3 regions of the Mesorhizobium sp. P2_C5_2 genome follow, and region 2 is predicted to be linked to each of the others. Evidence: predicted binding sites of a transcription regulator. Region 2 holds the regulator's gene; each other region holds the start of a gene.
The links. Region 2 encodes PhoB, which activates phosphate uptake and scavenging genes when phosphate is short. Its sites were predicted from a motif close to TGTCATNNANCTGTCAT; they were not measured.
Positions count from the first base shown of each region.

Region 1: the regulator PhoB is predicted to act here: its motif matches at 2,225-2,241, upstream of olsB (l-ornithine N(alpha)-acyltransferase).
Region 3: the regulator PhoB is predicted to act here: its motif matches at 2,360-2,376, upstream of AC1D1B_RS05945 (alkaline phosphatase D family protein).

Region 1 covers NZ_JBFUDV010000009.1:59,433-63,725, reverse strand. The annotation lists gene grpE (nucleotide exchange factor GrpE) at 1-461, shown strand, start outside; gene AC1D1B_RS27855 (trimeric intracellular cation channel family protein) at 562-1,200, shown strand; gene olsB (l-ornithine N(alpha)-acyltransferase) at 1,286-2,161, opposite strand; gene AC1D1B_RS27845 (response regulator) at 2,337-4,293, opposite strand, start outside.
Region 2 covers NZ_JBFUDV010000008.1:81,649-85,941, forward strand. The annotation lists gene AC1D1B_RS26800 (ROK family protein) at 1-1,182, shown strand, start outside; gene phoB (phosphate regulon transcriptional regulator PhoB) at 1,213-1,902, opposite strand; gene phoU (phosphate signaling complex protein PhoU) at 1,919-2,623, opposite strand; gene pstB (phosphate ABC transporter ATP-binding protein PstB) at 2,665-3,489, opposite strand; gene pstA (phosphate ABC transporter permease PstA) at 3,507-4,293, opposite strand, start outside.
Region 3 covers NZ_JBFUDV010000001.1:1,231,611-1,235,903, reverse strand. The annotation lists gene typA (translational GTPase TypA) at 1-24, opposite strand, end outside; gene AC1D1B_RS05950 (hypothetical protein) at 222-500, shown strand; gene AC1D1B_RS05945 (alkaline phosphatase D family protein) at 714-2,288, opposite strand; gene AC1D1B_RS05940 (MFS transporter) at 2,556-3,839, opposite strand; gene AC1D1B_RS05935 (TetR/AcrR family transcriptional regulator) at 3,913-4,293, shown strand, end outside.

The sequences.
Region 1 (4,293 bases), on a different contig from region 2:
TGCGCCGCCGCACCGCCCGCGACGTGCATGACGCGCGCACCTATGCGGTGGCCAATTTCGCCCGCGACATGCTTTCGGTCTCGGACAATCTGCGCCGCGCGATCGAAGCCATCCCCGCCGAGGCCAAGGCCGGCGGAGATGCCGGCTTCAAGGCGCTGATCGAGGGTGTCGACCTGACCGAGCGCGCCATGCTTTCCGCGCTCGAGCGGCATGGCGTGAAGAAACTGACGCCGGAAGGTGAGAAGTTCGACCCGAATTTCCACCAGGCGATGTTCGAGGTGCCCAATCCCGACGTGCCAGCCAACACCGTGGTCCAGGTCGTGCAGCCGGGCTATTCGATCGGCGAGCGGGTGCTGCGGCCAGCCATGGTCGGCGTCGCCAAGGGCGGCCCCAAGATCGCGGCCGCCGAGGCGCCGGTCGAGCCGGGTCCGGTGAACGATGAGGCCGAGAGGGATGCGTGATTAGGCAGTAGGCAGGTAGGCAGTAGGGAACAGGCAGGCGTATCAATCGCGCGGCTTCGTGTTATTCATACTTCCCCCAATTCCTAATCCCTATTGCCTCATGCCCTTAAACGCCATCGACCTCCTCGACTATGCCGGCGTCGCCGTCTTTGCCGCGACCGGGGCGCTTGCGGCTTCGCGCAAGCAGCTCGACATTATCGGCTTGCTGTTCCTGGCCAGCGTCACCGGCATCGGCGGCGGTACGCTGCGCGATGTCATCCTCAACCTGCCCGTCTTTTGGGTCGCCAACTCCGGCTATGTACTGATCTGCGCAGTGGTTGCGGTGCTGGTCTTCTTCATCGCTCACCGTGTCGAATCCCGCTGGAAATGGCTGCTCTGGCTCGATGCCATCGGATTGGCCGCCTTTTCGGTGATGGGCGCGGCCAAAGGGTTGGCGATCACCGGCTCGCCGGTTGTCTCCGTCATTATGGGCGTGCTGACCGCCACATTTGGCGGCATCCTGCGCGATCTGCTGGCCGGCGAGCCATCGGTGCTGCTTCGGCCCGAAATCTACGTCAGCGCGGCGCTCGCGGGCGCCGGCCTTTATACGCTTGGCGATCTTGCCGGTCTGCCGCCGCTCGCCTCTGATATCGCCGGTTTTGTCGCGGCTTTCCTGGTGCGCGGCGGCGCGCTCAAATTCGGCTGGACGTTTCCGTCCTACAAGAGTCGCCCGGGGCGGCGGCCGGAGGATATTCCGTGAAGAAGCGAATAGCGAATAGGGAGTAGCGAATAGTTGAACGGGACAAGGCCCGCGCAACTTTCTATTCGCTATTCGCTATTCGCTATCACGCCGCAAAGCGCTGGGCTTCGCCGCCATAATAGTTGACGTAGCGGGCGCCGATCTCCTTGACCGGCATCACCACGAACACATCGACGGTGGAGAATTCACGGTCGATGACGCAGCCGTCGCCGATGCGGGCGCCGACGCGCAGATAGCCTTTGACCAGCGGCGGCATGGCCGCAATCGCCGCCTTGGCGTTGACCGCCTCGATCGGCATCAGATCCATCGAGCAATAGCGCCCGGAGACAGCCCGCACATCCCAGGCCGAATTGGTGCGGCAGTGATGGGCAAGGTAGGTGAGCGCCTCTGCATGCGCCGCCGGCACCGTGCCGTGGAACGAGGCGCAGCCGGTCATCACGCCGATCTCATAGTGCTTGATGTAGGCCCAGATGCCTTGCCACAGCGCTTCGATGGTGCGCTTGGAGCGGTATTCCTTAAGAACGCAGGAGCGGCCGAGTTCGAGGAAGCGCTGGCCGGGATGCCGGGCAATGAGCTTGGTCAGCTCGAATTCGCCTTCGGAATAGAAGCCGCCGGCAGTCGCTGCGATTTCTTGCCGCAGCAGGCGGTACGTGCCGACGATGCGGCGGTGCTCGGGACCGGAGATCGAGGTGTCGAGCACCAGCAGATGGTCGCAGAGGGGGTCGAAACGGTCGGCGTCGCGCCGGTCCTGCGCCTGGAACAGATCCTTCCTGGCGCCGAGCTCGTCATAAAATACCCGGTAGCGCACTTCCTGCGCGGCAGCGATCTCGGCCTCGTTGCGGGCAAGCCGCACTTCGAGATTGCCGATCCGGCCCAGCGGAGCGCCTGTTGCGACGGCATCGGCGTTCCGCGCGGCGAGCAAAGCGCCGCCCGCGTTGGGCCGAGTGTCACATTCCGGCATAACTGTATGCACGAGTGATTCTCCTTCGAGCCATCCCTCTTGGCACGGGGATACGGTGTAGGTGCAACAGGATTGTGACAGTACCGTGATACGGCGTTACGGGCAATACTTCGTCGGCTGGCGAAAACCCTCAACCGGCTACCTTACGCGATGGGGAGGGGCCGCCAGGACGGCCTCAGGCGGCCACCTGGCCCTCGACGGCATGGACCAGCGCGTCGGGGTCGAGCGGCTTGGTGACGAAGCCGCTGGCGCCATGGGCGAGCACTGTGTGGCGGGTCTTTTCCTGGCTGTCGGCCGACAGCACCATGATCGGAACCGGCGGCACGGCCATTTCTTCCTCGTGCCGGCGGATGGCGGCAATCGCATCCAGCCCGTCCATCACCGGCATGTGCAAATCCATCAGCACCACGTCGAAGCGGTGTTTCATTCCGGCTTCGGTGACCGCCTCGACGGCCGCCTTGCCGTTGCCAACAACCTTGACCCGATGCCCTGCCTTCAAAAGCGTGGCGCGGGCCAGCATGGCGTTGATATCGTTGTCTTCGGCGATCAACACCGACAGGCCATGCTGGCGTCCGCCAACAGCCCGATGCGACGCGGCCCCGCTTTTTTCCGGCTTCTTGGGCAGGGGCAAAGCAGGGGCATGGCTGGTCAACAGCACGCGCATCAGCGTTTCGCCGCGCACTGGCCTTGCCAGGAAGGTGGCGTAGCCGCTGGCGCGGAATTCGCCAAGCATGCCGCGGTCGGTCGGCGCGATCAGCGTGATCGCCTCACAATCGGCAAAGCCGCTCTGGCGCAGGCGCTTGAGCAGCCTGCCGTCGCTGTCTTCCATGGCGGCGTCGATAAACAGCGCGTCGCAGTGTTCGGCGAACGGCGCTGCCTGAGGAGCAGTTGTAGCGAGGTCGATAGCGCCGCCATGGGCGCGGATGGTGCGGGCTATGGCATTGGCCTCGACAGCGTTCTTCGACACGATCACGGCGCGCCGGCCAGCGAGGATATTCTGCCGGTTCTGCGGCGCTTCGGTGGCCCCTGTGGCCGGGAGCTCGAAGACGAATTCCGATCCCTCGCCAAGCCGGCTCGACACCGAAATGGCGCCGCCCATGGCCGTCGCCAGGCGCCTCGATATGGCAAGGCCGAGGCCGGCGCCGCCATGGGTGCGGGTCGAGGTGCCGTCGGACTGTTCGAATTCCTCGAAGATGCGTTCCATGTCCTCTTCGCGCAGGCCAGGGCCGGTGTCGGCGACGGTGAAGCAGATGCGGTCGCTGGTCTCGGTGCGGACCCGCGCAACCGAGACCAGCACACCGCCGGTGTCGGTGAACTTGATCGCATTGCCGATGAGGTTGAGCAGCACCTGCCTGACCCTGCCGGGATCGGCCATGATCATCTGCGGCACGTCGGGTTCGACATGACAGCCGAGGCCAATGTTCTTGGCGAAGGCTTTCGCCGCCATCAGTTCGATGATGTTGTCGGCAACCTCGCGCAGCGATGTTGGCTGCGGCTCCGGGTCGAAGCGGCCGGCCTCGATCTTGGAGTAATCGAGCAAATCCTCGATCAGCGCCAAAAGGGCGCTGGCCGAGGTCGAGACGGCGGCGACATAGGTGCGCTGCTCCGGCGAGAGATTGGTGTCGGCCAGAAGCTTGGCCATGCCCATGATGCCGTTCATCGGCGTGCGGATCTCATGGCTGACTGTGGCGAGGAAGCGCGACTTGGCCTGGCTGGCATATTCGGCGCGCTCGCGCGCTGTAATCAGCGAAGATTCGGCGCGCTTGCGGGCGGTGATGTCGCGGGCAATCGCCCGGTGCGAGACGGCGCCGCTATCCTTGTCGCGCACCGACAGTTCGATCCACGAAAACCAGCGCGGACCGTTCGGCGTGCGGATGGAGACGTCGGTGGAACTCAGGCATTCGTGATCGGAAAAGGCGGCGTCGGGAACGACACCGACATCGATGCCGAGGTCAGCCAGCGTCCTGCCGGCAAGATCGCGCTGATCGGTTCCGACGAGGCCGGCGAAAACCTTGTTGGCATAGACGATGTTGCCGTCGCGGTCGCGGTGGACGACGAGATCGCCGAGCGCATCGATCAGCCCGCGAAAACGCTCCTCGCTCTCCTGCATCTCCCACATACGGTCGGCCAAC
Region 2 (4,293 bases):
ATTTCGGCCGTGCGCCGGGCCGGCCAGCCGTCGCGAACGGAGATTGCCGCAACGACAGGCCTCAGCCATTCGACCATATCGGCGATCTCGTCTGATTTGATTCAGGAAGGCATACTGGCCGAGAGCAAACCTGGCGAGACCGTTGCGCTGAAGCGCGGCCGGCCGCAGGTCGGCCTGGGCCTCAACCCGGAAGCAGCGGCCGTGATGACCGTGGTGCTGTCGCTGAACTTCCTCTCCGTCACCGTCATCGACTATGCCGGCCACGTGGTCGCCGAGGAGCAGCGCCGGCTGGACACGCTGACCATGCCGCGCGACGAGCTGATCGGCGAATGCACGGCAATCGTGCGGCGGCGGCTCGAGGATCCCGACCTCGATGTCCAAAGCATCGCCCGCATTGCCATGGGCATCCAGGGCATCACCGATTCGCAGGCGCGCGCCATGCTGTGGTCGCCGATCACGCCGCTGACCGACATTGCCTTCGCCGATATACTGGAAGCGGAATTCGGCATTCCGGCCACCATGGAGAACGACTGCAACATGATGGCGGTGGCGCTGCAATGGCGCCAGCCCGAGCGCTACCGCGACGATTTCATCGCTATCCTCCTCTCGCACGGTATCGGCATGGGGCTGGTGCTGAAAGGCGAACTGTTCACCGGCACCCATTCGTCTGGCGGCGAGTTCGGCCACATGATCCACCGTCCGGGCGGCGCGCTCTGCCGTTGCGGGCGGCGCGGCTGCGTCGAGGCCTATGCCGGCAACTACGCCATCTGGCGCAGCGCCAAAATGATGAGCGAGGACGCCGAACCGGTCGATGTCGGCGACGCTGATATGCGCGCGCTTGCCGCGCGCGCCCGGGAGACCGACGGCCCGGAGCGGGAAGCCTACCGCAAGGCCGGCGAAGCGCTCGGCTTCGGCCTTGGCAGCCTGTTCGCGCTGATCGATCCCGCACCTGTCGCCATGGTCGGGGTCAGCGCCGCCGCCTTCGACCTGATCGAACCGGCGCTGCGCGAAGCGATCGCCCAGACTGCCGGCGGCCAGCACTCGAAGTCGATCTCCTTCGACACCGAGCCCAACGAACTGCCGCTGATCCGCGAAGGCTGCGCCATGCGCGCCCTCGGCTTCGTCGACCAGGAGATTTTCGCGCCGGGGATTCAGTCGAAGACCGGCAAACATGTCGCCTGAGAGGCCGGCAACGGCGCGGCACGGCGCGGCCTAGTCTTCGCGGATGGCGTAGCCGGCGCCGCGGATGGTGCGGATCACGTCAGGCATGCGGCCATTGTTGACCGCCTTGCGCAGGCGGCCGACATGCACGTCCACGGTACGCTCGTCGATATAGATCGTCTCGCCCCAGACATTGTCGAGCAGCTGGCTGCGCGAGAACACCCGGCCGGGATGGCGCATCATGAACTCGAGCAGGCGGAACTCGGTCGGCCCGAGCCGGATCTCGCTCTTCTTGCGGTAGACGCGGTGCGATTCACGGTCGAGCACGATGTCGCCGACCTTGAGCACGCTGGACAGGACTTCCGGCTTGGCGCGGCGCAGGAGCGCCTTGACGCGTGCCATGAACTCGGGCGTCGAGAATGGTTTCACCAGGTAGTCGTCGGCGCCGGTGGAGAGACCGCGCACGCGATCGCTTTCTTCACCGCGCGCGGTCAGCATGATGATCGGCAGCCGTTCGGTCTCGGGCCGCATCCGCAGCCGTCGGCAGAGCTCGATGCCGGACACTGCCGGCACCATCCAGTCGAGCACCAGCAGATCGGGCACGTTTTCCTGCAGCCGAATCTCGGCCTCATCGCCGCGTGTCACCACTTCGACCTGGTAGCCTTCGGATTCGAGGTTGTAGCGGAGGAGCACGCCTAGCGGCTCCTCATCCTCCACGACCATGATGCGTGGCGCAATCATCAGCAGTTCACCCTTGTCAGGCCGACGTGGCCATCGCCGTCTCGTCCTGCTTCGGGCGATTGGCGGGCAATTGCTGGCCGGTCAGCACATAGTACGCATTTTCAGCGATGTTGGTGACATGATCGCCGATGCGCTCCAGATTCTTGGCGCAGAACAGGAGATGCGTGCAGGCGGTGATGTTGCGCGGGTCTTCCATCATGTAGGTCAAGAGTTCGCGAAACACGGACGTGTATTTGACGTCGATGCGCTCGTCGTCATTCCGGAGTTTCGCCAGCGCCGCGGCATCGGCGGCAGCATACTCCTCGACAACGCTTTGAACCTGGATCAGCACCAGCTGCGCCATCGCATCGATGGAATGCGACAGGTCGCGCGGTGTGACGCTGAGGCCAACGGTGCCGACGCGCTTGGCGATGTTCTTGGCGAGATCGCCGATGCGCTCAAGGTCGCCGGCCATGCGGATCGAGCCAACCACGGCGCGCAGATCGTTGGCCATCGGCTGGCGCTTGGCGATGAGCGTGATGGCGCGGTCGTCCAGTTCACGCTGGCGCGCGTCCATGATGGCGTCGTCGGAGACGACACGCTGCGCCAGCGCGTTGTCCGAAGTGAGCAGCGCCCTGGTCGAGCCGCTGACCATCGAGCCGGCCAGATCGCCCATGTCGCGGATCAGCTTGCTGATCTGCCCCAGTTCTTCATCGAAGGAGGCGACGGTATGTTCACCCATGATCCTGGTCCTCGTGCCTGAAAATTCAACCGCTGGACGGCTCAGCCGAAGCGGCCGGTAATATAGTCCTGGGTGCGCTTGTCGTCGGGGTTGGTGAACATCTTGTCGGTGGCGCCCTCTTCGACCAGATAGCCGAGATGGAACATCGCCGTGCGCTGCGACACGCGCGCCGCCTGCTGCATCGAGTGGGTGACGATGACGATCGTGTAGTTCTGGCGCAGTTCGTCGATCAGTTCCTCGACGCGGGCTGTGGCGATCGGGTCGAGCGCCGAGCAGGGCTCGTCCATCAGAATCACTTCCGGCGACACGGCGATGGCGCGCGCGATGCACAGGCGCTGCTGCTGGCCGCCGGACAGGCCGGTGCCGGGCTCCTGCAGGCGGTCCTTGACCTCATTCCAGATCGCCGCCTTCTTCAGGCTGGATTCGACGATCTGGTCCATGTCGGACTTGCGCTTGGCCAGCCCGTGGATGCGCGGGCCGTAGGCGACATTCTCGTAGATCGACTTCGGGAACGGATTGGGCTTCTGGAACACCATGCCGACGCGGGCGCGGAGTTCGACGACGTCGATGTTCTTGTCGTAGATGTCGTCCTCGTCCAGCGTGATCTTGCCCGTCACCCGCGCCGAATCGATGGTGTCGTTCATGCGGTTGAGGCAGCGCAGGAAGGTCGACTTGCCGCAGCCGGACGGGCCGATCAGCGCCGTCACCTGGTTCTGGCGGACGTCGAGATTGACGTCGAACAGCGCCTGCTTCTCGCCGTAGAAGACGCCGACCTTGTCGCCGCGCATCTTGATGACTTCGTTCGACTTGGCGTTCATTTTGTCGCCCACTGCGTTTTCAAGGGACTGTTCGGTCATGATGTTCATACCAAATTGCCTTTTTTCTACCAGCGCCGCTCGAACCGGCGCCGAAGCACGATCGCGGTGATGTTCATGGCCATGAGGAAGACGAGCAGGATGATGATGGCGCCCGACATGCGCTCGACAAAAGCGCGTTCGGCCTCGTTTGCCCACATGTAGATCTGCACCGGCAGCGCGGTCGCCGGATCGAAAGGCGTCTTCGGATAGTCGGCGACGAAGGCGACCATGCCGATCAGAAGCAGCGGTGCTGTCTCGCCGAGCGCACGCGCCAGGCCGATGATGGTGCCGGTCAGGATGCCGGGTGCGGCAAGCGGCAGTATGTGCTGAAACACCATCTGCATCTTCGAGGCGCCAAGCCCAAGCGCTGCCGAGCGGATCGACGGCGGCACGGCGGCAAGGGCTGCGCGCGTGGCGATGATGATGGTCGGCAGTGTCATCAGCGTCAGCACCAGGCCGCCGACAAAGGCGGCCGAGCGCGGCATGCCGAGAAAGTTGATGAACACCGCAAGGCCAAGCAGACCGAAGACGATCGACGGCACCGCCGCCAGATTGTTGATGTTGACTTCGATCAGGTCAGTGAAGCGGTTCTTCTTGGCGAATTCCTCGAGATAGATGGAGGCGGCGACGCCGATCGGCAGCGCCAGGAGCAGCACGATCACCATCATGTAGAACGAGCCGATGATGGCCACGCCCATGCCCGACGTTTCCGGGCGGCTGGAAGCGCCATAGGTGAACAGGCCGGTGTTGAAATGCTCGGCCATCACGCCATCGGCCTTGAGCTTGTTCATCCACTCGATCTGCTGGTTGGAC
Region 3 (4,293 bases), on a different contig from region 2:
GATCGCGATATTACGAATTTTCATGTTGTGGTCTCGGGAGCGTTGCAGGCAGCAGGCCAAAAGGCGCCGCCTCTTTCGGTTGCGCGGCTCATACAGGGTTTTTCGCAATTGCGAAAGAGGAGGCGCATCACCAAATACTCATCAAATCTTAAGCATCTCGGTGTGAGATGGTTTTGTTAACCAAGGCGGGAACCTTTCGGGGCCCGGGCAGTTCGAAATTCATGACCGACAAACTCAACCGATTTTGGCCACTCATCGCTTCGGTGGCATTCGCTGCCGTACTGGCGGCCAATGCCGCCCAGTCGGCCGCGACGCTGAAGGAAGCCAATCCCGCTTCGTCGTCCGACCAGACGGCCGAGCAGATGTTTGCCGACGCCCCCGATGGCGTCGACCCCGTGGTCACAGGCCCGGTCAGCGCCTCTTTCAAGCAGCGGCAGCAGGTTGCCGGCTGCGACAGTGCGGTTTGGCCGAAGATTCCGACGGTTTGCTACCCGGACTGAGGGGCGCTCTACTCCAAGCGCAGCGATCCTTCACGCCCCCCTCTGCCCTGCCGGGCATCTCCCCCTCAAGGGGGGAGATCGGATTGCGCATCGGCTTTCGCCAATTTCCAACGTTGCAGAACGAGCGGCAAGGTCGAGGCTCCCAATCTCCCCCCTTGAGGGGGAGATGTCCGGCAGGACAGAGGGGGGCGCCGTCCCGCCGGCCTATCCAGTCTACGCCGAGCGCACCGGATCCAACGTCACCTTGTAAAGCTGGTTGTCATCGCGGTCCATCAGCCGCACCGTCAGCTGCTCGCTGGCGCCTGAAATATCCACCAGCCCGAAGAACTGCAGCCCGGCCGATGGCGGCAGGTTCTGGCCCTGTTCGGCGGTCGGCGCCTTGATGAACTTCAGCTCCGGGCCGAAGGTCATGTCGAAATCGTTGGGGCCGAACGTGCCGGCATGGATCGGGCCGGAGACGAATTCCCAGAACGGATTGAAATCCTGGAACTGCGCCTTGTCGGGGTTGTAGTAATGCGCCGCCGTGTAATGCACGTCGGCGGTCAGCCACACCGTGTTGGTGATGCCGGCGTTCTTGATGTAGCGCAACAGGTCGGCGATCTCGAGCTCACGACCCTTGGGCAGGCCATTGTCGCCATTGCTGACCGCTTCCGCACCCACCTTCTTGGTGCCGTCGTCCCAGACGACGAGGCCGAGCGGCATGTCTGCGGCGATGATCTTCCAGGTCGCCTTGGAATTGGCCAGCTCGCGCTTCAGCCATTTCGTCTGCTGTTCGCCGAGAATGCGCGATTCCGGCGTCATCGTGTCCTGCATGTCCGGGCCGTTCGGGCCGCGATAGGAGCGCATGTCGAGGAAGAACACGTCGAGCAGCGGCCCGTGGGATATCTTGCGGTAGACGCGGCCGGGCTCCGACGGCTCGTAGCGGATCGTCGTCATCTCATGGAAGGCGCGCGCCGCACGCGCCGCCAGCACATGGATGGATTTTTCGGTGTAGCGGCTGTCGGCGCTCAGATTCTTCGAATCCGACCAGTTGTTCAGCACTTCGTGGTCGTCCCACTGGTAGAAGGTCGGGCAGATGGCGCTCAGGGCGAGAACGTGTCTGTCCATCATGTTGTACTTCCACTGGTCGCGGTACTCGTCCAGCGTCTCGGCAACCTTGCGCTTGCCGTCGATGAGGACGACGTTCTTCCACTTGCCACCGCCGGGCAGGTCAACTTCATCCTTCATGGCGCCATCGGCATAGATCGTGTCGCCGGAATGCAGGAAGAAGTCGGGCGTGTGCCTGGCGATGGTGGCATAGGTCTTCATGCCGGTCTCGTCGATGCCCCAGCCCTGGCCGGCCGTGTCGCCAGACCAGGCGAATTTGATGTCGCGCTTCGAGGCGGGTGCTGTGCGGAAGCGGCCGACGATCGGCTCGGAGACGACATTGATGTCGGCGAGGTCGGCGGCCGTCATGCGGTAGAAGATGTCCTGGTCGGAAGCGAGGTCGGTAAGCAGGCGCTTGACCGTAAAATCGCTGGCCGGCGATGTATCGAGCGGCGCCAGCCGGGTGGCGTTGGCGAAATTCTCCGTCGACGACACTTCGAACATGACGCGCGAGGGACGATCGGTGCGCGTCCACACCATGCCGCTCGAGGCATCGACATCGCCGGACTGGACGCCATGGGTGAAGGCCGGGCGCTGGCTGGCGCGCGAATAATAGGGCAAAGCGAGCCCCGATGCGCCGAGCAGCCCGGCCGCACTCGCTGATGTGACGAAAGCGCGGCGGGTCAACGAAAGCTTGTTCATGGCTGTCTCCTGATGGCTTGAACGTCCGCCACCAAGCTCCAGCCTCAATGTTTCAGCCGCATCTCGGAAAGATGAAGTTTTGATAACAGTGAACAGGTGATCTCCCCCCTTGAGGGGGAGATGTCGCCGAAGGCGACAGAGGGGTCGCTGCGCGTGGAGCGCCAACCTCTTGCGCCTACGATGAAGGGGTCGAGCCCGGTCGAACCGACCCCCTCTGGCCGCTTCGCGGCCATCTCCCCATCGAGGGGGGAGATAAGCGCCGCGCCCTTAAGCCGCCTGCGGCTCCGGATCGAACGCCGGCTTGCTCGTATTGATCAGCAACGACAGACAAGCAGCCACAATCGCCGTCATGCCGGCAATCAGGAAGGCCAGTTCGTAATTGCCTTGCAACTCGCGCATGGTGCCGCCGAAGGCGGCGGCGGTGGCGGCGCCGACCTGATGGCCGGCGACGATCCAGCCGAAGACGATCGGACCACTGCGGTCGCCGAAGGCTTCGTTGGCAAGCCGCAGTGTCGGCGGCACGGTGGCGATCCAGTCGAGACCGTAGAGCACGGCGAAGATGATCAGGCTGGTCGCCGAGAAGCCGGAATAAGGCAGGTAGATCAGCGACAGGCCGCGAATGCCGTAATAGACGCCGAGCAGCTTGCGCGGGTCGAAACGGTCGGTGAGCCAGCCCGACAGCGTCGTGCCGATAAGGTCGAAAATGCCCATCAGCGACAGCAGGCCGGCGGCCTGCACCTCGCCGATACCCATATCGCCGCAGAAGGAGATCAGATGCGTGCCGACCAGCCCGTTGGTGGTGAAGCCGCAGATGAAGAAGGTGGCGAACAGATACCAGAAGACGCGAGTGCCGGCGGCGCGGCGCAGCGTGTTCAGCGTATGCGCCAGGAAATTGCCTTGCGAGGCCGGCGACACCGGCGGCACGTCATCGGCCTCGGCGCCATAGCGCACCATGCCGATCGATGCCGGACGCTCCGGCACCAGCAGCCAGACCAGCGGCAGCAGACAGGCGGTGGCGACAGAGACGGCAATGGCAACCGGCTGCCAGCCGCCGGACTGGGCGAGCGAGGCGAGCAACGGCAGGAACACCAGCAGGCCGGTGGCGCTGGAGGCCGACATCAGTCCCATGACAAGACCGCGATTGGTCTTGAACCAGCGATTAACGATGGTGGCGCCGAGCACGGTAGCGACCGCGCCGGAGCCGATGCCGGAAAACACGCCCCAGGTGAGGAACAGGTGCCAGGGCTCGGTCATCAGCAGGCTGAGCGCGGTCGACGCCGACATGATCACGAGCGAGGCAAGCAGCGTGCGGCGCAGACCGATCCGCTCCATCAGTGCGGCGGCGAACGGCCCGGTCAGGCCGTAGAGGAAGATGCCGATTGCGGCGGCAATCGAAACGGTATCGCGCCCCCAGCCGAAGCTCTTATCCAACGGCAGCATCATCACGGAGGGTGCAGAACGAAGCCCGGCTGCGATCAGCAGGCAAAGGAAGATCACACCGACCACGACGAAAGCGTAGCGCTGGCCAAAGGGACGGGATTGAGCTATCATGTTACTGACCGGTACGTTGCAGGGTGAGGAGATGTATACGTACCGATCGGTAACACGTCAATCGAGTCATACCATGCCAACGGACAAAAATATTGAACTGATCATCAGCGACAGTCATGTAGCGTCGCCGCCCAAGGCCGCCAAGAAGATCCTCGACGTGGCGTATGACCTGTTCTACCGGCGCGGCATCAGGGCGATCGGCGTCGACGAGATCGTCAAGCGCGCCGGCGTCACCAAGCCCAGCCTCTACCGCAGCTTTCCCTCCAAGGATGAGTTGGCCGCCTCCTATCTCCGGCAATACGACCGAGAATATTGGGAGCGTTTCGACGAAGCCGTGGCCGCCCATCCCGGCGATCCGCGCGCGCAGCTGAGTGCTTTCCTGACACGCGTCGGCAAGCGCACGCAAAGACCGGACTATCGCGGCTGCGGCATGACCAACGCAGCGGTGGAATAC